3 regions of the Streptomyces millisiae genome follow, and region 2 is predicted to be linked to each of the others. Evidence: riboswitches for the same ligand, from Rfam matches in the RefSeq annotation. Region 2 holds a riboswitch; each other region holds the start of a gene.
What was found. A riboswitch is a leader RNA that binds a small molecule or an ion and turns the genes downstream of it on or off. The one in region 2 is predicted to bind S-adenosylmethionine.
Positions count from the first base shown of each region.

Region 1 (6,475 bases), on a different contig from region 2:
CGTTCGGCAGCAGCCTCCACTCGTACTCGTACCTGACGCTCGACGTCCACGGCGGCGTCGGCGAGGGCCGGTTCTCCGGCCGCCCCGCGTTCATGTGGTCGCGCACCCAGGCCGGGCGGGGCGCGGACCTCTCCGACGTGTACCACGGCGAGCGCGGCGAGCGCGGCACCACCGACCTCGACCCGGCCCAGCTCAACGACCCCGACGCGATGTTCGCGATCTCGCTGCGCGTGCGGGACGCCTGGCCCCAGATCGACTGGGAGGACGACGGATCCGGCGAGTGGACGTACTGGCTGCTCTCCGACGACCGCCGCTCCTGGGCCAGGACGGAGTTCGTCCCGGGCCGCGCCGAGTTCACGACGGAGCAGCACGGCCCGCGGCGCCTCTGGGACGAGGTGGCGGCGGCCTACCGCCACTGGCGGGCGCTCGGCGCGCCCGGGCGTTCGCGCCACCGCCTGCGGGTCACGCCCGAGGGCTGGTCGGTCGACGTGGCGGGGGGTTCCTGACCTCGTCGAGCAGCAGCTTCGCGGCCACCGTCGCGCCGTCGGGGCGGATCGCGGCGGCCACGGCGCTCGTCCGTGCCCGGGTCTCGGGGGTCAGGGCGGTGGCGAGCGCGGCGGACAGGGAGTCGAGGGTCGGCGTCGGGCCGTCGTGAGCCGCGCCGATGCCCAGCTCGGACACCCGCGCCGCCCAGTACGGCTGGTCCGCGATCCGGGGGACCACCACCTGGGGCGCGCCGGCCCGGCCGGCCGTCGTCGTGGTGCCCGCGCCGCCGTGGTGCACGACGGCGGCCACCCGGCGGAACAGCGCCTGCTGGTTGACCTCGCCGACGACGAGGCAGTCCTCGGCGTCGTCGATCGGGGCCAGGCCGGCCCAGCCGCGGGCGAGGACCACGCGGCGTCCCCGCGCTCGGCTCGCCTCGATGGCCACCCGGGCGATGTCCTTCGAGACGTGCGCGGCCATGCTGCCCAGGCCCACGTACACCGGTGGCGCGCCGGCGGCCAGGAACGCCTCCAGCGCTGCCGGGAGCGGGCGTTCGTCGGGCAGGATCCACGCCCCGGTCTGCACCACGTCGAGGTCCGTCATGCCCCGCGCCGGGCACAGCGTCGGGTCCGCCGCCAGCCACGGCCGGTCGGTGAGGACGTGGTCGCGGACGTTGTCCACCGGGGGCAGGCCGACGGCCGCCCGCTGGCCGTTGAGCGCCTCGCCGTACAACGCGTTCACCCGCTGGGCGTCCTGCTCCCACAGCACCCGGTTGTCGGTCTCCTCCCGCGGCGACTGCCTGCCGGGACGCCGCCCCGGAGGGAAGTGCCGCGAGGGCAGTCCCAGGGTGTGGAAGCAGGCGAGCACGTAGTGGATGCCCAGTCTCTCGGCCACGTCCCGGGCGCCGGCCGGCATCAGTCCGGTCGCCAGCAGCGCGTCACATCCCTCCGCCGCCGCGGTGAGTGTCTCGAACCGCGTGGCGACCAACTCGCGGGCGAGCCGGAACGCGTCCTCCACGGTCGGCGGCCTGGTGCCGGCGACCACCGAGCGCACCGCGGGGCCCAACGGCACCAGCTCCACGCCGGCACGCGCCAGCAGCGCCACGAACTCCTCGTCCGGCGGCGCGCACACCCGCGCCTCGGCGCCGAGCCCCCGCAACGCCACCGCCAGCCCCACCAGCGGTTCGACGTCCCCGCGCGATCCCCATGTCGTCAGCAGCACACGCACGTCGCGACTCCCCGTTCTCGGCCATGAGCCGCCGATTCTGCGGCACGACCCGGGCCTTGCCGCAAGCCCCCCGGTGCGCTATAGGTTGAAAGTGGCAGGGAGTGCGCTCTCCTTGCCTTTGCTTTTTGTGCTGTCACCGGTGGACGGACAGCCTCCTCGCGAACCGGCGAACCGGCGGACCCCGGCCGGCGACGTGGCGAAGGGGGCGAGGCCGGTGCGGGCCGAGTGGGCGGAGCGGCTGTTACGGGAGGCGGGGCGGCAGGCGGCGCTCGACGCGGCTCCCGACGTGGGCGAGGTGCTGGAGTGGCTGGGGCGGCGGACCGGGGCCGAGGTCGCCCTGGTCGGTCCCGGGGGCGGCGTGGAGGTGGCGACCGGCGGGTTCCCCGCGCGGCTGCCGAAGGCGCTCGGGCCGGTGCTCGGGCGGCTGTCCGGCGGGGAGATGGCGGCCGCGGCCACCGAGGTGGACGGGGTGCGGGTGCGGTGCGAGGCGCTCGGCCCCGGCCGGCAGCGCCGGGTGTTGGTGGTGGCGGGGGCGGCCACGCGGAGCGGGGACGCCGCGTGGCTCGCGACGCGGGCCGGCGGGCTGATCGCGTTGCTGTGCCGCCTCGCGGACACGGAGGCCGCGGCGCGCGCCTACCACGCCAAGGCGGGCCAGGTGCGGCTCGCCGTCTTCATGGCGCTGATGGCCGGGGACCCGACGCTCGCCAGGCGGCTGACCACGGGTGCCGTGCCGCCGGTGCTGAACGCCGGGCCGCTGCGGGTCCTGCTGTTGCGCTGTCCCCCGGCCGACCGCGAGCCGCTGGCCAGGCGCTACCAGGACGCGGCCGGCTTCCACGGCCGGGGGCTGCTGGTGCGTTGCCCGGTGTACGAGGAGCACCTGATCTGCCTGGTGCCCGAGGGCGACGAACTCGCCGACCGGCTGCACGCCCTGGTGGCCGAGCGGCCCGGGTACGCGCTCGGCGTCAGCGCGCCCCGGCCGGCGCGGGCCACGGCCGAGGCGTATGACCAGGCCAGGCACGCGCTGGCCATGGCCCGCAACACGCCGGAGCGGGTGGCCGGTTACCGGGGCCAGGGCCCGTTGGAGCGTCTGCTGCCGCAGCCGGCGGCCCGGGCCTGGGCGCGCGCCTTCCTGCGGCCGCTCGGCACGGTTCCCGAGCAGACCGTCCACGTCACCCGGCTGGCGTTGAGCTTCCCCCGCGCGGGCGTGGCGCGGCTGCTCGGCATCGGCCGGAACACGGTCACCGCGCGCCTCGGGGAGGTCGAGCGCGCCCTCGGCCTCGATCTGCGGGACGTCGGCGCCCGGGCCTCGCTCGCGCTGGCGCTGGCGGTCGCCGCGTCGCCGGCCGGCGACGCGCGGGGGTCACCGGCCCCGACGCTGGACGAGCTGCTGCGGACCCCGGCGGCGACCGCGTGGGCCACGGCGCTGCTCGCGCCGCTGCGGCGGCCCGAGCACCGCGAGCTGTTCGCGACCCTGCGGGCCTGGATCGACGAGAACGCGGACGCGCGCCGTGCCGCGCACCGCCTCGGGATCAGCAGGAACACGGTGCGGGCGCGGCTCAGGGTGGCCGAACGGCTGCTGGGCCGCGACCTGTTGAGCACCGGGGCCGGGATCCACGACCTCGTGCACGCGCTGCGCTCGACGGGGGCGACCTGACCCGGCGCCGGGTGCGGCGTGCACGGTCGCCGGCGGCGGCAGGGCGGCGTGCACGGTGGTGGGGGTCTTTCGCACCTTCTAGCTTTGTGGTGCGACGGCGCCGCTCAGCTCACACCTCGGGGGAGGGCTGAGCGCGCCGGCCAGGGGGAAGACGCCCGGGCGCGGCCTGCGGGCGCGCCCGGGCAGGCGAGCCCGCCCACCGACCGGAGGGCCGTGGCGCCCCGGCGCGGGAGACCGCGCGGCGGCCCCTTCAGCCCGCCAGGGTTGAAACCGCGTCGACGAGCCGGGTGACGTGCTCCCGCGGGGTGCCGGCGCCGAAGCTGACGCGGAGCGCCTGGAGCGGTCCGTCGCACTCCTCGGTGGACTCCGCCGAGGCGCCGAGCAGCCTGCGGACCAGTGGCTGGGCGCAGAACATCCCGGAGCGCACGCCGATGCCGAAGCGCTCGGAGAGCTCCACCGCGAGCTGCCCGTTGTCGTGGCCGGCCACCGTGAAGGAGGAGACGGCGACGCGGTCCGCCGCCGGCCCGAACAGGGACAGTTCCCTGACCGCCGGGATCTCCGCCAGCCCCTCGCGGAGCACGGCGAGCAGCTCCTGCTCGTGGGCGACCAGCGTCTCGTGGCCGGCCTCGGTGAGGGCACGACAGGCGGCGGCGATGGCGAAGGCGCCGATGACGTTGGGCGAGCCGGCCTCGTGCCTGGCCTCGTCCTCGGCCCACTGGACGTGCACGCCGCCGTCGGTGCGCCGGTTGACGACGCGGGTGGCGCCGCCGCCGGCCAGGTAGGGCGCGGCGGTGGTGAGCCAGTCGGCGCGGCCGGCCAACACGCCGGCGCCGAAGGGGGCGTAGAGCTTGTGCCCGGAGAACGCCACCCAGTCCACGTCGAGTCGTCGCACGCTGACCGGCCGGTGCGGGGCCAGTTGGGCGGCGTCGAGCACGATCCTGGCCCCGTGGCGGTGCGCGGCGGCGGCGAGTTCGGCGACCGGCCACAGCTCGCCGGTGACGTTGGAGGCGCCGGTGACGCACAGCAGCGCCGGTCCCCCGGCCTCGGGGCGGGCCGCGAGCGCCGACTCGGCGATCTCGACGGCGTGGCGGGGCGAGTGCGGGGCGTCGAGGTAGGTGACCTGGTGGCCGTGGCGGGCCCACGGCAGCAGCGCCGCGTGGTGCTCGGTCTCGAAGACGAACACCCGGGTGCCGGCGGGCAGTGCGGCGGCCAGCAGGTTGAGCGAGTCGGTGGTGGAGCGGGTGAAGACCACCTGGTCGGCCGGGCGACAGTCGAGGAACGCGGCGACGGTCTCCCGGCTGCGCTCGAAGAGCTCGGTGGAGAGCCGCGAGAGGTGCCCGGTGCCCCGGTGCACGCTGCCGTAGTACGGCGCGTACTCGGCCACCTCCTCCCAGACGCGGCGCAGCACGGGCGCGGACGCCGCGTAGTCGAGCGCGGCGTACTCGACGTCGCCGCCGCCGGCGAGCGGGGCGCGGACGCCGGCGCTGAGCACCTCAAGGCTGGCGGGGACGGCGGTGGTGCTGGGGGCGGCGGGGGCGACGGGGGCACAGCTGGTGGTCATGAGCACGTCTCCGTGGGCAGGCGCGCCCGACGGCCTCGCGGGTGGCCGACGGCGCGAGAAGGCGGGTAACGAGAGAAAGGGAGGGTGAAGGGAAGGAAGACGAGGGGGGGGGGAGCGTGACGCTCTACCGCATTCGCATTCGCACGAGGGAGCTCCTTCTGGGCCGCACTTGCCGCGAGCCCTGCTGCTCGCGACCCGGTCATCACCCGGGGCACCCCGCCACGACGGAGGGTTGCCGGACAGCGGGCCGGGGCCGTGGTCGCTGTCACTCGTGACCTCGCCGAGGATTCTGGCACAGGGTTCGCCCGCCCGCCCGGGGTGTCTCACTCCTCGGACGAGCCCCCGCCACGCGGCCCTCGGGGGAAACCCGGTGGTCAGGCCCCCGCCAGGGCGCGGGCGGCCACCTTCAGGTCGGCCACGAGACCGGCGTAGGCGGCCTCGCGCTCCGCGTCGTCGGCGCGCAGCACGGCCGACGGGTGGATGGTGGCGACCACCGTGTCCGCGCCCTCGCCCGACCACGGCAGCCGTGTTCCGCGCTGCCTGGTCACCCGGAACGAGGAGCCGAGCAGCGCCTTGCCCGCGGTGGCGCCGAGCGCCACGATCACCTCGGGTTCGATCAGGCGGAGTTCGGCGGTGAGCCAGGGCCGGCAGGCGGCCGCCTCGCGCAGCGTCGGCGGCTTGTGGATGCGGCGCTTGCCCCGGGGCGCGAACTTGAAGTGCTTGACGGCGTTGGTGAGGTACGCGTCGTCCGGGTCGATGCCGGCGTCGACGAGCGCCCGGTCGAGCACCCGGCCGGCCGGACCGACGAACGGCGCGCCCCGCCGGTCCTCCTGGTCGCCGGGCTCCTCGCCGACCAGTACCAGGCGGGCCGTCGGCTCGCCGGCGCCGAACACGGTCTGGGTGGCGTCGCGGTAGAGCGGGCAGCCGTGGCAGTCGGCGGCGGCGCTGCGCAGCTCGGGCAGCCCGGCGCCTTCCGGGACGTAGGGGCCGGCGTCATAGGACTCGGGTTCCGACACGGCCCGCGAGTACCCGGCCGGCGGCGAGCCATCCCCCGGTCCACCCCTCGTTTCGGCGGTGTGTCCTCGGGCGCCGCCGGACGGCCGGCGTGTTACCTGCGGGTAAGAAGCATGGGTCGATCACGCACAGCCGCCGATGAGGGCCCGAAGCTCACCTAGGGTGACGGCTGGCCCGGGGCGGACCGCTCGTGCCCGGGCGGAACAGGAGCCCCACCATGAGCACCCCAGAAGAGCACGCCGCCACCGCCCGGGACACGCTGATCGCGGCCCTCGGCCGCCGCCGCTTCCTGCAGGCCGCCGGCGCCGTGACCGCGGCCGGCACCGCCACCGGCCTCACGGCCGCCGCCCCGGCCGCGGCGGCGACGCGCGACGCGGGCGCCGGATCGCGCGCCGACCACCCGCGCGAGATCCTGCAGCCCCACCGCGGCCCCATCCACGGCCGGCACTACCTGCCGTCGCTCCCCGACCAGGTCCGCTGGGGCTACACGCCGGCCGTGGACAGCGAGCCGGTGCTGCGGATCCGCTCGGGCGAGA
Region 1 covers NZ_JAVREM010000009.1:64,425-70,899, forward strand. Annotated here, with positions in the region: gene RNC47_RS11065 (methyltransferase domain-containing protein) at 1-506, shown strand, start outside; gene RNC47_RS11070 (glycosyltransferase) at 463-1,710, opposite strand; gene RNC47_RS11075 (helix-turn-helix domain-containing protein) at 1,925-3,364, shown strand; gene RNC47_RS11080 (aminotransferase class V-fold PLP-dependent enzyme) at 3,615-4,925, opposite strand; SAM riboswitch class IV at 5,086-5,202, opposite strand; gene RNC47_RS11085 (UdgX family uracil-DNA binding protein) at 5,300-5,941, opposite strand; gene RNC47_RS11090 (acetamidase/formamidase family protein) at 6,157-6,475, shown strand, end outside.
Region 1: another riboswitch for S-adenosylmethionine. It lies ahead of RNC47_RS11080 (aminotransferase class V-fold PLP-dependent enzyme); the one in region 2 lies ahead of thrC (threonine synthase).

Region 2 (6,475 bases):
GCCGCCGTCACGCCCGACGGCGAGGTGTCGGCCGCCGCCGCCGTGTTCACCACCCGGCTCGGCGACCAGGAGCGTTTCCTGGAGCAGGCGGAGGCCACGGTCGCCATGATCGATCGCGCGGTCTGCGGTTAGTTCCGCGCGGTGGGGGGCACTCGGGGCGGGTGACGCACCACGACCGTGAACCCGTCCCGCCGCCGCCCAAGCCGCCGCCCGAACCGGGGCCGCTGCCGCGGCCGGGGCCAGAGCCGCCCATGCCGCCAGGCCCGGACGAGCCGACGCCGCCGCCCGAGCCGCTGCCGAAGCCACCGCGTCCCGTGCCGCCGGCCGAGCCCGGCGGCGGCCGGCCCCCGGGCCGTCAGCCCTGAAGCGCGGAGAGCTGGTCGAGGAACCAGTCGGTGGGGGGCAGTGCCGTGGCCGCCGCGGCCAGGCGCTCGCTGCGCCTGGCCCGCTCGTCGGGCGGCATGGTCAGCGCCCGGTGCAGGGCCTGCGCGGTGCCCGCGATGTCGTACGGGTTGACCAGCAGCGCGTCCTCGCCGAGCTCGGCCGCGGCGCCGGCCTCGCGGGACAGCACCAGGGCCACGCCCTCCTCGGAGATCACCGGGACCTCCTTGGCCACCAGGTTCATCCCGTCCCTGACGGGGTTGACCAGCGCCACGTCGGCCAGCCGGTAGGCGGCGAGCGAGCGCGCGAAGTCGTCCTTGACGTGCAGCAGCACCGGGGACCAGTCGGCCGTGCCGAACTCCACGTTGATCGCCTCGGCGACCCGCGACACCTCGGCCGTGTACTCGCGGTAGACCGCCAGGTCCTGCCGGGACGGGTAGGCGAACGCGACGTGCGTGACCCGCCCGTGCCACTCGGGCCGGTCGGTCAGCAGCCGCCGGTAGGCCAGCAGCCCGCGCACGATGTTCTTCGACAGCTCGGTGCGGTCGACCCGCACGATGGTGCGCCGGTCGCCGATCTCGGCGCGCAGCGCGGCGAGCCGCTCGTCCACGTCGGGGCGGAACGCCCGCTCCCGCAGGAACTCCGCGTCGGCGCCGAGCGCGTGCACCCCGAGCCTGGTGGTGCCGCCCTCGTGCGCCACCACGTCGCCGGAGAGGCCGACGCCCAGCTGGTCGGCGCAGCAGGCGGCGAACGCGTCCGCCCAGCGGCGGGTGTGGAACGCGGCCCGGTCGGCGCCCAGGACGCCGAGCAGCACCTGGCGGGCGATCGGGTCGGGCAGCACCCGGAACAGCTCGGGCGGCGCCCACGGGGTGTGCGCGAAGAAGCCGATCCGCAGGTCGGGGCGGCGCTCGCGCAGCATGCGCGGCACCAGGGACAGGTGGTAGTCCTGCACCAGCACGGCGGCGCCCTCGCCCGCCTCCTCGGCGAGTGCCTCCGCGAAGGCCGCGTTGTACGCCTCGTAGCCGGCCCAGCGCTCCTCGAACGCCTCGTCGAAGACGGGCTCGAGCGGCGTCTGGTAGAGCAGGTGGTGGACGAACCACAGCACCGAGTTGGCCACCCCGTTGTAGGCGGCGTCGTAGGTGGCGGGCGGGATCCGCAGCATCCGGACCGACTGGCCGTCCGTGTCGGCGGCCGACAGCGTGGCGCCGAAGCGGTCGACGGCGGCCCGGTCGCCGTCGCCGAGCGCCGCGCAGACCCAGGTGCCGGCGCGGGGGCCGAGCGCCATCAGCCCCGACACGACCCCGCCGCCACCGCGCCGCGCGGTGAGGGAGCCGTCGGCCCCCACCGAGTAGCTGACCGGGCCGCGGTTGGACGCGACCAGAACTTCGGTGGTCATCGAAACTCCCTGGGGAGGTCGAGGTGTCGGGGCGAGGAGTGCACTTCCGAGGCTAGCCAGGCGCGGGGCGGGCGAAACATGCGACACGTCACGCCCACCCTCCCCGCGGGGCGCGGTGTCCCCCGCCCCGGCGGGGGCGGGGGACACCGCGTGACACCGGCGACCTGGCTCCCAGGGCTACGCCGCCTGGCGCGCCGCGTACTCGGGGATGGTGGACATCGGCGGCCGCTCCTCCGCGTTGATCAGGTGGGTGCGGGGCAGGAAGCCGCCCTCCTCGCCGCGGTCGAACTGGGTCATGTCGAGCCGCATCGGCAGCACGGACCCCGGCAGCCGGCACTGGGCGGTCCGCATGATCGCCGCCGCCATCCGGCCGAGCGCCTGCCCGTCCTGGTGGCGGTGCTTGCGCACCCCCACGTCGACCTGGGCCAGCGCGTCCAGGCCCGCCGTGTTCAGCGTGTCGATCAGCAGGCCGAGCTCCACGCCGTAGCCGACGGGGAACGGCAGCCGCTCGAGGAGCGAGCGGCGCGCCGCGTACTCGCCGCCCAGCGGCTGGACCACGCCGGCCAGCTGGGGCCAGTGCAGGTTGAGCAGCGGTCGGGCGACCAGCTCGGTGACCCGGCCGCCCTGGTGGGCGCCGGCCGGCTTGTCGCCGAGCGGCCGGTCGTACATGGCCTTGACCAGCTGCACGTCGGGGTCGGTGAGCAGGGGCCCGACTATGCCCGAGACGAAGGTGGAGTCGAACTCCCGCAGGTCGGCGTCGACGAAACAGATGATCTCGCCGCTCGCCGCCATCAGCGAGCGCCACAGCACCTCGCCCTTGCCCGGGGCGGTCGGCATCCGCGGCAGGATCTCATCGCGGTGCACTACCTTCGCGCCCGCCGCGGCTGCGGCCTCCGAGGTGCGGTCGGTGGAGCCGGAGTCCACCACCAGCAGTTCATCGATGAGCGGCACGCGCTCCATCAGGTCGCGCCGGAGCGCTTCCACGATGGCACCGACGGTCGCCTCCTCGTTCAGCGCGGGGAGTACCACGCTGATGCTCCCTGCCGCCCCTGCTGCCCGCTTCGCGTTCAACAGCCGCGGCAGCGGGCGGTCAGCGGCGGTCCAGGACCGGCGGCTCAGCCACTCCTCTGCCTCTTCCAGCACGAATGTCGCTCCTGTTCGCGTTCGGCCGTATTAGATCTCGTTTGGCCACCATTGCATCGTTTGGCCGTATCTGCCCTATACCGGCGTACCCGAATCCACCGAGACCATGTTTCTCGGTGGGGCCGCTTCCGGCCCGACTTCTCCCGGTCGCCGCGGACGGCCTCAGGCCCGCGTCAGTGCACGGCTGTCTCCCGGATCGCCCACTGTCTCCCGTGTCTCCTCGTGTCTCGCGTATCGGACGGCCCGGGCCATTCTGGGGGGCGTCGGTTACAGTCTCGAACAGCGCAGGTGTCCTCCGCATATCGGGGGCCGCGCCGACAACCACATAGAGCTCATCCAGAGGGGCAGAGGGAACGGCCCGTTGAAGCCCCGGCAACCCTTCCGCCGGTTCTCGTGACGCGGAGTGACGGTCGGTGACGACCGCGCCCCGGGCGAGGCTCCCGGTGGGGAAGGTGCCAATTCCGGCCTGAGGCGAGAGTCGCCCCGGGGAAGATGAGGAGAAGGGCCTCCATAGCCATGTCCGTGCTGACCACAGCCGACTCGTCACCCACCGCAGCCGTCGATCTCGGCCCCGCCGCGGCGCTCTCCTGTCGGGAGTGCGGCGAGCGCTTCCCGCTCAGCCCGATCTTCGCCTGTGCCTCCTGTTTCGGGCCGCTCGAGATCGCGTACGACCTGCCGAGCGGCGACCCCGAGGGCCTTCGCCGGCGCATCGAGGCCGGCCCCAAGAGCATCTGGCGCTACGCGCCGCTGCTCCCCGTGCCGGCGGACGTCGCCAGCAAGCCCAATCTGAACCCCGGCTTCACCCCGCTGGTGAAGGCCGACCGGCTGGCCGCCGAACTCGGCGTGACCGGCCCGCTCTACGTCAAGGACGACTCGGGAAACCCGACCCACTCCTTCAAGGACCGAGTGGTCGCACAGGCGCTTGAGGCGGCGCGCGCCTTTGGTTTCACCACCCTGTCGTGCTCCTCCACCGGCAACCTGGCCGGCGCGGTCGGCGCCGCCGCGGCCCGCGCCGGCCTGCGCTCCTGCGTCTTCATCCCGCACGACCTGGAGCAGGGCAAGGTGGTCATGGCGGCCGTCTACGGCGGCCAGGTGGTGGCCATCGAGGGCAGCTACGACGACGTCAACCGCTTCTGCAGCGAGCTCATCGGCGACCCGCTCGGCGAGGGCTGGGGCTTCGTCAACGTCAACCTCCGCCCCTACTACGCGGAGGGCTCCAAGACGCTGGCCTTCGAGATCTGCGAGCAGCTCGGCTGGCAGCTGCCCGACCAGCTGGTCATCCCGATCGCCTCGGGCTCCCAGCTCACCAAGATCGACAAGGGTCTCAAGGAGCTGATCGCCACCGGCCTGGTCGAGGAGAAGCCGTACCGGATCTTCGGTGCCCAGGCCGAGGGCTGCTCGCCGGTCTCCCAGGCCTTCCGCGCCGGCCACGACGTGGTAAGGCCGGTCAAGCCGAACACCATCGCCAAGTCGCTGGCCATCGGCAACCCGGCGGACGGCCCCTACGTGCTGGACATCGCGCGCCGCACGGGCGGCGCGGTCGCCGACGTCACGGACGAGGAGATCGTCTCGGCGATCAAGCTGCTGGCCAGGACCGAGGGGATCTTCACCGAGACGGCGGGCGGCGTGACGCTCGGCGTGGCGCGGAAGCTGCTGGCCGAGGGCACCCTCGACCCCTCGCTGACCACCGTCGTCGTGAACACCGGCGACGGTCTCAAGACCCTGGACGCGGTCGCCGCCGACACCGGCCCGACCGCGACCATCCGTCCCACCCTGGACTCCTTCCGAGAGGCTGGCCTGGAATGAGCGTGACCGTCCGAATCCCCACCATCCTGCGCACGTACACCGGCGGCCGGTCCGAGGTGACGGCCGACGGGCAGACGCTGGCCGAGGTGCTGGCCGACCTCGACCGGAACCACCAGGGGATAGCCGCCCGGGTGCTGGACGACGAAGGCCGGTTGCGTCGGTTCGTCAACGTTTATGTGAACGACGACGACGTGCGCTTCACGGAAGGGCTGCTGACCCCGACGCCGGACGGCGCGGGCGTGTCGATCATCCCGGCCGTCGCCGGAGGCTGAGCCTCCGTTTGTCCGGTAAGTGGCCTTTACCGCCGCGAATCCCCAGCTCCACACGCGCTCCACGACCGCCCCGAGCCCGTCCGGCTCGGGGCGGTCGGCCGTCCCGGTGGCGATAGAGTGAGCCCCGGGTCGCCCCCGGCCGATGCCAGCCGCATATGAATTCGCGACAGCTGGCGCAAATATTGTGCCGAAAATCGACGTACGAATTGTCGGGTTGGGGCGATAAGGCCATGGTGATTGATTCAACTTTCAGCTAATATATGGCATTTGCCCGTTCTGCCGTGCCAAGAATTCTCTCTCGAATGGCCTGTTGCACTGGGCGTCCGTCCAGATACATTCAGCGGCGGTCGACGCGTTCCGGCGCACACCCCCACACCGCCCGGGGGTTGGGTCTGAGAGGTCTGACCCGGGCCCGCGAAGTGCGGTCTCGTGAAAGGGCCAGCAAAATGGGGAGTTAGGAATGGCTCAGGGCACCGTCAAGTGGTTCAACGCGGAGAAGGGCTACGGCTTCATCGCGGTAGACGGTGGTGCGGACGTGTTCGTCCACTACAGCGCGATTCAGATGGACGGCTACCGCACCCTGGAAGAGGGACAGCGGGTCGAGTTCGAGATCTCTCAGGGTCAGAAGGGGCCACAGGCCGACATGGTCCGGGTGACCGCCTGAATCGCCGACCGTCTAACCGCGGCCTCACCTCCGAGGGCCCGCGCCCGCACCACGGGCGCGGGCCCTCGGAGCGTTCGCGCCCCCCGGAGCGCTTGCACTCTCGGGGGGAGAGTGCTAATCATGGCGTTAGCACTCTCCGGGTGAGAGTGACAGCAAGGACCGGTTCGGTGAGGTCCGCTCGGCAGGTGGGGCAAGGAACCGCCCGTCGGTGGACCGTCCGTCGCGGGCGCCAGCGCGGTCCGGAGTAATCCACCCCGGTACCTGGGAGGACCCCTTCAATGGCCAAGATCATCGCGTTCAACGAGGAGGCCCGACGCGGCCTCGAGCGCGGGATGAACCAGCTCGCTGACGCCGTCAAGGTCACGCTCGGCCCCAAGGGTCGCAACGTCGTCCTTGAGAAGAAGTGGGGCGCCCCCACCATCACCAACGACGGTGTCTCCATCGCCAAGGAGATCGAGCTCGAGGACTCCTACGAGAAGATCGGCGCGGAGCTCGTCAAGGAGGTCGCGAAGAAGACCGACGACGTCGCGGGCGACGGCACCACCACCGCCACCGTGCTGGCCCAGGCGCTGGTCCGCGAGGGCCTGCGCAACGTGGCCGCCGGCGCCAACCCGATGGCGCTGAAGCGCGGCATCGAGGCCGCGGTCGAGAAGGTCTCCGAGGCCCTGCTCAACCAGGCCAAGGAGGTCGAGACCAAGGAGCAGATCGCCTCCACCGCCTCCATCTCCGCCGGCGACACCCAGATCGGCGAGCTGATCGCCGAGGCCATGGACAAGGTCGGCAAGGAAGGCGTCATCACCGTCGAGGAGTCGC
Region 2 covers NZ_JAVREM010000118.1:1,178-7,652, reverse strand. Annotated here, with positions in the region: gene RNC47_RS35050 (serine hydrolase domain-containing protein) at 1-132, shown strand, start outside; gene RNC47_RS35045 (alpha,alpha-trehalose-phosphate synthase (UDP-forming)) at 356-1,777, opposite strand; gene RNC47_RS35040 (glucosyl-3-phosphoglycerate synthase) at 1,955-2,920, opposite strand; SAM riboswitch class I at 3,250-3,419, shown strand; gene thrC (threonine synthase) at 3,437-4,726, shown strand; gene RNC47_RS35030 (MoaD/ThiS family protein) at 4,723-4,998, shown strand; gene RNC47_RS35025 (cold-shock protein) at 5,459-5,662, shown strand; gene groL (chaperonin GroEL) at 5,941-6,475, shown strand, end outside.

Region 3 (6,475 bases), on a different contig from region 2:
GCCACCCGACGCCACCGAGACCAAGCGACGCCTGATGAAGGCGGCGGTCGACGAGTTCGCCGCCTACGGGCTGGCCGGCGCCCGGATCGACCGCATCGCCGACGCCGCCCAGGCCAACAAGCGGTCGATCTACATGCACTTCGGGACCAAGGAGGAGCTGTTCGACAAGGTCGTCGCCGAGAGCATGACGGAGCTGGCGGCAGCCGTCTCGATCGACGCCGGCAACCTGCCCGACTACGCCGGCGAGTTGTACGACCGGCTGGAGCAACGGCCGCACGTGCGGCGGCTGTACCTGTGGGCGGGACTCGAACGGCAACAGCCCATCGACGCCGAGGTCGAGGAGTACCGCCGGAACGTCACCGCGATCGAAGCGGCTCAGGAAGCAGGCCGCGTCCGCGCCGACATCCCGCCCCCGGAGCTCATGGCCATGGTGATCGCCCTGGTGATCAGCTGGGACACCGCCTCCTGGTCGCTGAAGGCGCTGCGGACGGAGACCGGCCAGGATTCCTCCGGCGAACGCAGGGCCGCGGTGGTCACCGCCGTGGCCACACTCGCCCAACCATCCCGGGCCGGGGGCATCGCGCCGTAGACTCGCGGCACGCCGTCGAGCGCCATGACGAACCCGGGGGGAACACCATCCGTGCCTGACTACGACGACCCTGCCTGGAGACCGCTCCCCGTCCGGCCGGCCGCGCTGCGCTGGTTGCTGCTGCTCCCCCTGACCCTGGTGTTCCTGCCGCTGTGGTGGGTGGTGTGGATCGCCCTCGCGGCCTGCTGCTACGGCGTGGCCACGGTGGTCCAACTGGTCGTCTACGTGCTGCCGCGCACCGAGGACGGCGCGATCCGGGTGCTGGACGCCACGCTGGGCCGGGTGCCGTTCATCCCCCGCTGGTGCGTGACCCCGGTGGCGCTGGTGCGGGAGGGCGACTCGGCGTACTACCGGGCGCGCGTGGACCGGTACCTCGCCAGGAAGACCCGGCGGGTGGAGACCTCGCACGGACTGCAGCGCGATCTGGACCTCGGGGTGCACTACTTCCGCGGCGCGGGGGCCGGTTACGTCCTGCGGGGCGCCTCGGAGCAGGGCTGGGACCTCCACCCCGTGCTGCGTTCGCATCCCCGGCGCCGGCTCCGGCTGCGCCACAGCGGCCGGCTCTGAGGGACGCGGGCCACGGCGGCTACGACAGCGACGGCTCCCGCCTCACGGGCAACGTCCCCCGGAGCCGATCGAGCCGCTGACCTGACATGCTCGGGGCGGTCAGCGGCCCGCCAACTCCTCGACGATCGGGGCGAAGGTCTCCATGTCGTCGAGGAGGAAGGAACTGATGCCGAGGCGTTCGCGCAGGTCGACGAACTTGCGGGTGAGTTCCTTGAGGGAGCCGATGAACACGTGCGGGGACTCCGCGAGCTCCTCGGCGGTGAGTTCGACGCCGGTGCGTTCGCGGAGTTGGTCGGCTCGTCTGCGGGTCTCGCCCCTGGCGTCGTGGGTGAGGACCATCGGGCCGCCGGTCGGGTAGCTGTTCAGTTCGAGCTCGGGGAAGCGGTCGCCGGCCGCCTCGCGGATCCAGCCGATCTTCTCCTCGGTGGCGGCGAGGGTGATGCTCGGTGCGTCGAGGGTCGGCAGGCCCTGCGCGTCCTTCCCGAGTCGCGGCGCCAGGCCGACGATCCCCGCCTCCCGGGCGGCGAGCGTGAGCAGTCGCCTTCCGCCGCCGCCGACGAAGAACGGCGGGTGCGGGCGCTGGACCGGCTTGGGCTGCGCGTCGTAGTCGGTGATGGTGTAGTGCTCGCCGGCGAAGGAGAACCTCTCGTCGGCGAAGCAGCCCTTGAGGACCCGGATGGCTTCGGTGAGTCTGGCGACCCGGGTGGCGACGGGCTCGAAGGGGATGCCGATCGCGTCGTGCTCGGGCTTGTTCCAGCCGGCTCCGAGGCCGATCTCCAGGCGGCCGCCGGAGAGGCGGTCGAGCGTCGCGAGTTCCTGGGCCAGGACGGCGGGGTGCCGCAGGTTGGTGTTGAACACGAAGGTGCCGACGCGGAGCGTCTCGGTCGCCGCGGCGGCGGAGGCGAGGACGGGGATCGGCGCGTACTGGGCCAGCAGGTGGTCCGGGATCACCAGGGCGCTGTAGCCGATGGCCTCGGCACGACGCGCGTGGGCGGCGAGGCCAGGTCCGTCGTGGGGTCGGGCGAGCGCGGTGAGGAAGCGGAAGGGACGCATCGCGTCATCGTGTCGGAGATGTGAGGCGCGGACCAGGTGCCACCCGGCGCGTGGACGCATGTCTCATATGGCGGACAGCGGGTTCTCTGGGGCGTTTTCGTCGGCTACTTTTCCGCGCAGGTCAAGAGTGCCAGCGTGAAGCCCCGGCTAGCTGGCCGGCAACCCTCCTGCACGGTGGGGTGCCCCCGGGGAGACGACCCGGCTGCGGTGATGCGGCAAGCGTGCTCCGGTGAGTTCTCGCATGGTGAGAACTCCGTCTTGAAATGTGGACGGCCGAGCGGTTTGCCCGTGCCTCGGCCTTCAGTGAGCAGGCACGGCGAGGCGGAGTTCATGGGCACCACGGAGCAGGACGACATCGGGCGGCTGGCCGGTCTCGGGGAGGGGATCGAGGCGGCGCGCGGCACCAAGCCGTTGGTGGCGGCGCGGGCCCAGCAGGCCGGAGAGGCGCTGTTCGGCGACGAGGTGCCGGTGCGGCGCGGCCTGGCCGCGTTGGCCGCGCGGCGGCACGGCGTGGAAGAGCTGGTTCAGGAGCACGCGGAGCGGGGCGGTGACCCGGCGCTGTGGGCGGACGAGCTTCCCGAGGACCCGGCGCTGCGGGCGGCGGTGGCCCATGTCGACCTGATCACCGTCTCGCCGGCGTTGGCCACCCGCGCGGATCTGGAGCGGCTGGTCGAGGCGGGGTGGTCGCCGGACGAGATCGTGGCGATCTCGCAGGTCGCGGCGTTCACCGCGTTCCAGGCGCGGGCGATCCAGGGGCTGCGGCTGATCGAGGGCAGGGAACCGGTCGGGGCGGCGGCGCCGGGGCGGGCCACGCCCGGGCGTGGGCGGGTCAAGAGCACCGCGCGGACGGCGTCCAACGGGCGTGAGCGTCCCGTCGAGTACACCAGGGAGCTGCTGTCCTGGACGGCGTGGGTGCCGCCGGTGCCGACCGAGGAGCTGACGGAGGAGCAGGAGGCCTCGTTCCGGGGCAAGACCAACGGCGAGTACTTCCGGCTGCTGGCCCGGCTGCCCAGGGTGCTGGCGGCCCGCACCGCGCTGGACGCCGCGATCTTCGCCACCACCGAGGGCCTGCCGCGCGCCGAGCGCGAGCTCGCCGCGGCGGCGACCAGCAAGGTGACCGACTGCGTGTACTGCGCCTCCGTGCACGCCCGGAAGTCCGCCCAGATGTCCAAGCGGCCGGCGGACGTGGACCGGCTGCTCGCGGTCTCGCTGGAGCGGGACGCCGACTGGCTGCCCCTGGAGACCGCCCCGCTGGCCGAGGGGCAGGACGCCCGCTGGGCCGCGATCGTCGAGTTCGCCGCGGCGCTCGCCACCACCCCGGTCAGCGCCACCACCGCGCACGTGGACCGGCTGCGCGCCGTGGGGCTCACCGACGTCGAGTTGACCGACCTGGTGTCGGCCACGGCCTTCTTCGCCTGGGCGAACCGGCTGATGCTCAGCCTCGGCGATCCCTACTGGCCCTGATCCGACCCGAGAACAGAACGGAATCGTCATGAGACAACGCCTGTCCGCCCTGACCGCCGCGACCGCCGTAGCGCTCCTCGCCGGCGCCTGCGGGACCGTCACCACCGAGGACACAGCGGAGGAGAGCAGCGGTGACCGCGAGGGCTCGCTCACCGTCGTCGACGACGTCGGCCGCACCGTGGAGCTCGACGGGCCCGCCGAGCGCGCGGTCGTCCTGAACAGCTACGGCAACGAGTTCGCCCAGGCCATCGGGGCGGGCGACCGGGTCGTGGGCTTCGACCGGGTCTCGCAGACCCGGCTGCCCTACCTGGACATCGCCGACGACGAGGTGGTCAGCGAGGATCTCCAGGAGATCAACTACGAGTCGGTCGTCGAACTCGACCCCGACGTGTTCATCCTGCCCCGCAACGGGGCCTGGCAGGAGGCCAGCGAGCAGCTCGAGTCCTTCGGTATCCCCGTGGTGGTGGCCACCGCCTGGGACTTCGACGTGTTCCACGAGACCGTGGACCTGCTGGGCGAGGTCTTCGGCGAGCCGGCGGGTGCCGAGCGGGTCTCCGGCTTCTACGACGAGATCTTCGGGCTGATCGACGAGCGGGTGGCCGGCACCGAGCCGGTGCGCGTGTACTGGGAGACCGAGCAGCCGTACCTGACCGGGCTGCCCGGCTCGGGCTTCGACCAGATCATCGTGGCCGCGGGCGGCGAGAACGTCTTCGGCGACCTGGACACCGGCGGGGACGAGCAGTCCGAGACGACGGTGGACCCCGCCGCGATCCTGGAGCGCGATCCGGAGGTCGTGGTCCACGAGTTCGGGCCCTCCGCCGAGCCGACGGGGCAGGAGCGGTTCGACACGCTGCGCGACGAGCTGCTCGGGCGGGCCGGCTGGCAGGACCTCTCGGCGACCACGGGCGACCGGGTCTTCGTGACCAACGGCTGGGCCACCAGCGGCCTGTCCAAGGCCATCGGGGCGCTCTACCTGGCGAGTTGGCTGCACCCCGAGGAGTTCGCCGACGTCGAGCCCGGCGACTACCTGGCGCGGTGGGCCGAGGAGTTCCAGGGCACGGAGTTCCCCGGCGAGGACGCGTACATCCAGAAGGTGAGCTGACGCGAGATGAGCATCTCAGCTGGCGAGACGGCGGCGGCACCCGTCCCCCGCGCGCCGGCCCCCGAGCCGTCCGAGCCGTCCGAGGGGCGGGAGCGGCGGCGCCGGGCGTGGACGGGTCGGCCGGCGGTGCTCTGGGCCGGCACGGTGCTGTCCGTCCTCGTCATCGCCTGGTGCGTCACGGCCGGCACGACCGACGCCGGGCTGTCCGACGTGTGGCGCGCGGTCCGCCTCCGCGTGTTCGGCGGCGTGCTGGACGCCGACTTCGCCCAGACCTACTCGGTCATCATCAACCTGCGGCTGCCCCGGGTGCTGCTCGCCTTCGCGGCCGGCGCGGCGCTCTCGATGGCGGGCGTGGTCATGCAGGGCCTGCTGCGCAACCCGCTGGTCAGCCCGTTCACGCTGGGCGTCTCGCCGGCCGCCGCGTTCGGCGCCGCGCTGGCGATCCTCGTCACCGGCGGCTCCGCGGGATCGGGTTCGTGGCTGGTCATCGGCAGCGCGCTCGGCACCGCGCTGGCGGTCTCCGCGCTGGTCCTCGGCCTGGCCTCCGCCAAGGCGATGTCCGCCGCCACCCTGCTGCTGCTCGGCATCGCGCTCACCCAGCTCTTCGAGGCGATGACCGCCGCCCTGCAGTTCGTGGCCGACGAGAACACCCTCCAGGCCATCGTGCGCTGGACCTTCGGCTCGGTGAACGACGCCGGCTGGAACGACGTCCTGGTGGTGGGCTGCTTCGCGCTGGCGGCGCTGCCGCTGCTGCTCTGGTTCAGCCGCGACCTCAACGCCATCGCCTTCGCCGGCGACGACGCGGCCAAGAGCCTCGGCGTCAACGTCACCGCGGTGCGGGTGGGGCTGATCGTGGTCTCGGTGGTGCTGGCGGCGGTCGTGGTGTCCTTCTGCGGCGTGATCGGCTTCGTCGGCCTGGTGGGACCGCACATCGCCCGCCTGGCGATCGGCGCCGACCACCGCTACCTGCTGCCGTTCTCCTTCCTCACCGGAGGGCTGCTGCTGGTGGTCGCGGACACGGTGGGGCGCACCGTGCTGGCGCCTTCGGTGATCCCGGTCGGCATCGTCGTCGCCTTCATCGGCGCCCCCGTGTTCATCAACCTGATCCTGACCAGGAGGGCCGCCCAGTGAGTCTCGAAGTCGCGTCGGTCCGGTTCGCCTACCGGCGCAACCCGGTCCTGGAGGGCGTCGACCTCCGGGTGGCGGAGGGCGGCTTCTGCGCCCTGCTGGGCCCGAACGGTTCGGGGAAGTCCACCCTCACCAAGATCATCGCCCGGGTGCTCGCGCCGGCCGGCGGCACCGTCTCCTTCGCCGGCCAGGACCTGCTGGCCGTCTCCCGCCGCGAGCACGCGCGCGTGGTCGCCTACGTCCCGCAGTCGGGCGCGACGCCCTTCGAGCAGACCGTGCGGGAGGCCGTGCTGCTCGGCCGCACCCCGCACATCGGGCTGCGACCCACCCGGCGCGACTGGGAGGTCGTGGACGCCGCGATCGACCGGCTCGGCCTGACCGATCTTGCCGACCGGCCGCTGTCCCAGCTCTCCGGCGGGCAGGCCCAGCGGGTGCTCATCGCCCGCGCCCTGGCCCAGCGGCCACGGGTGCTGCTGCTGGACGAGCCGACGTCCGCGCTCGACCTGCGGTACCAGATCGAGACGCTGCAGATCGTCCGCTCCGTGACCCGGGAGGAGGGCGTCACCGCGCTG
Region 3 covers NZ_JAVREM010000024.1:42,461-48,935, reverse strand. Annotated here, with positions in the region: gene RNC47_RS18960 (TetR family transcriptional regulator) at 1-589, shown strand, start outside; gene RNC47_RS18955 (hypothetical protein) at 641-1,156, shown strand; gene RNC47_RS18950 (TIGR03621 family F420-dependent LLM class oxidoreductase) at 1,256-2,209, opposite strand; SAM riboswitch class IV at 2,329-2,437, shown strand; gene RNC47_RS18945 (peroxidase-related enzyme) at 2,540-3,673, shown strand; gene RNC47_RS18940 (ABC transporter substrate-binding protein) at 3,702-4,775, shown strand; gene RNC47_RS18935 (FecCD family ABC transporter permease) at 4,782-5,906, shown strand; gene RNC47_RS18930 (ABC transporter ATP-binding protein) at 5,903-6,475, shown strand, end outside.
Region 3: another riboswitch for S-adenosylmethionine. It lies ahead of RNC47_RS18945 (peroxidase-related enzyme); the one in region 2 lies ahead of thrC (threonine synthase).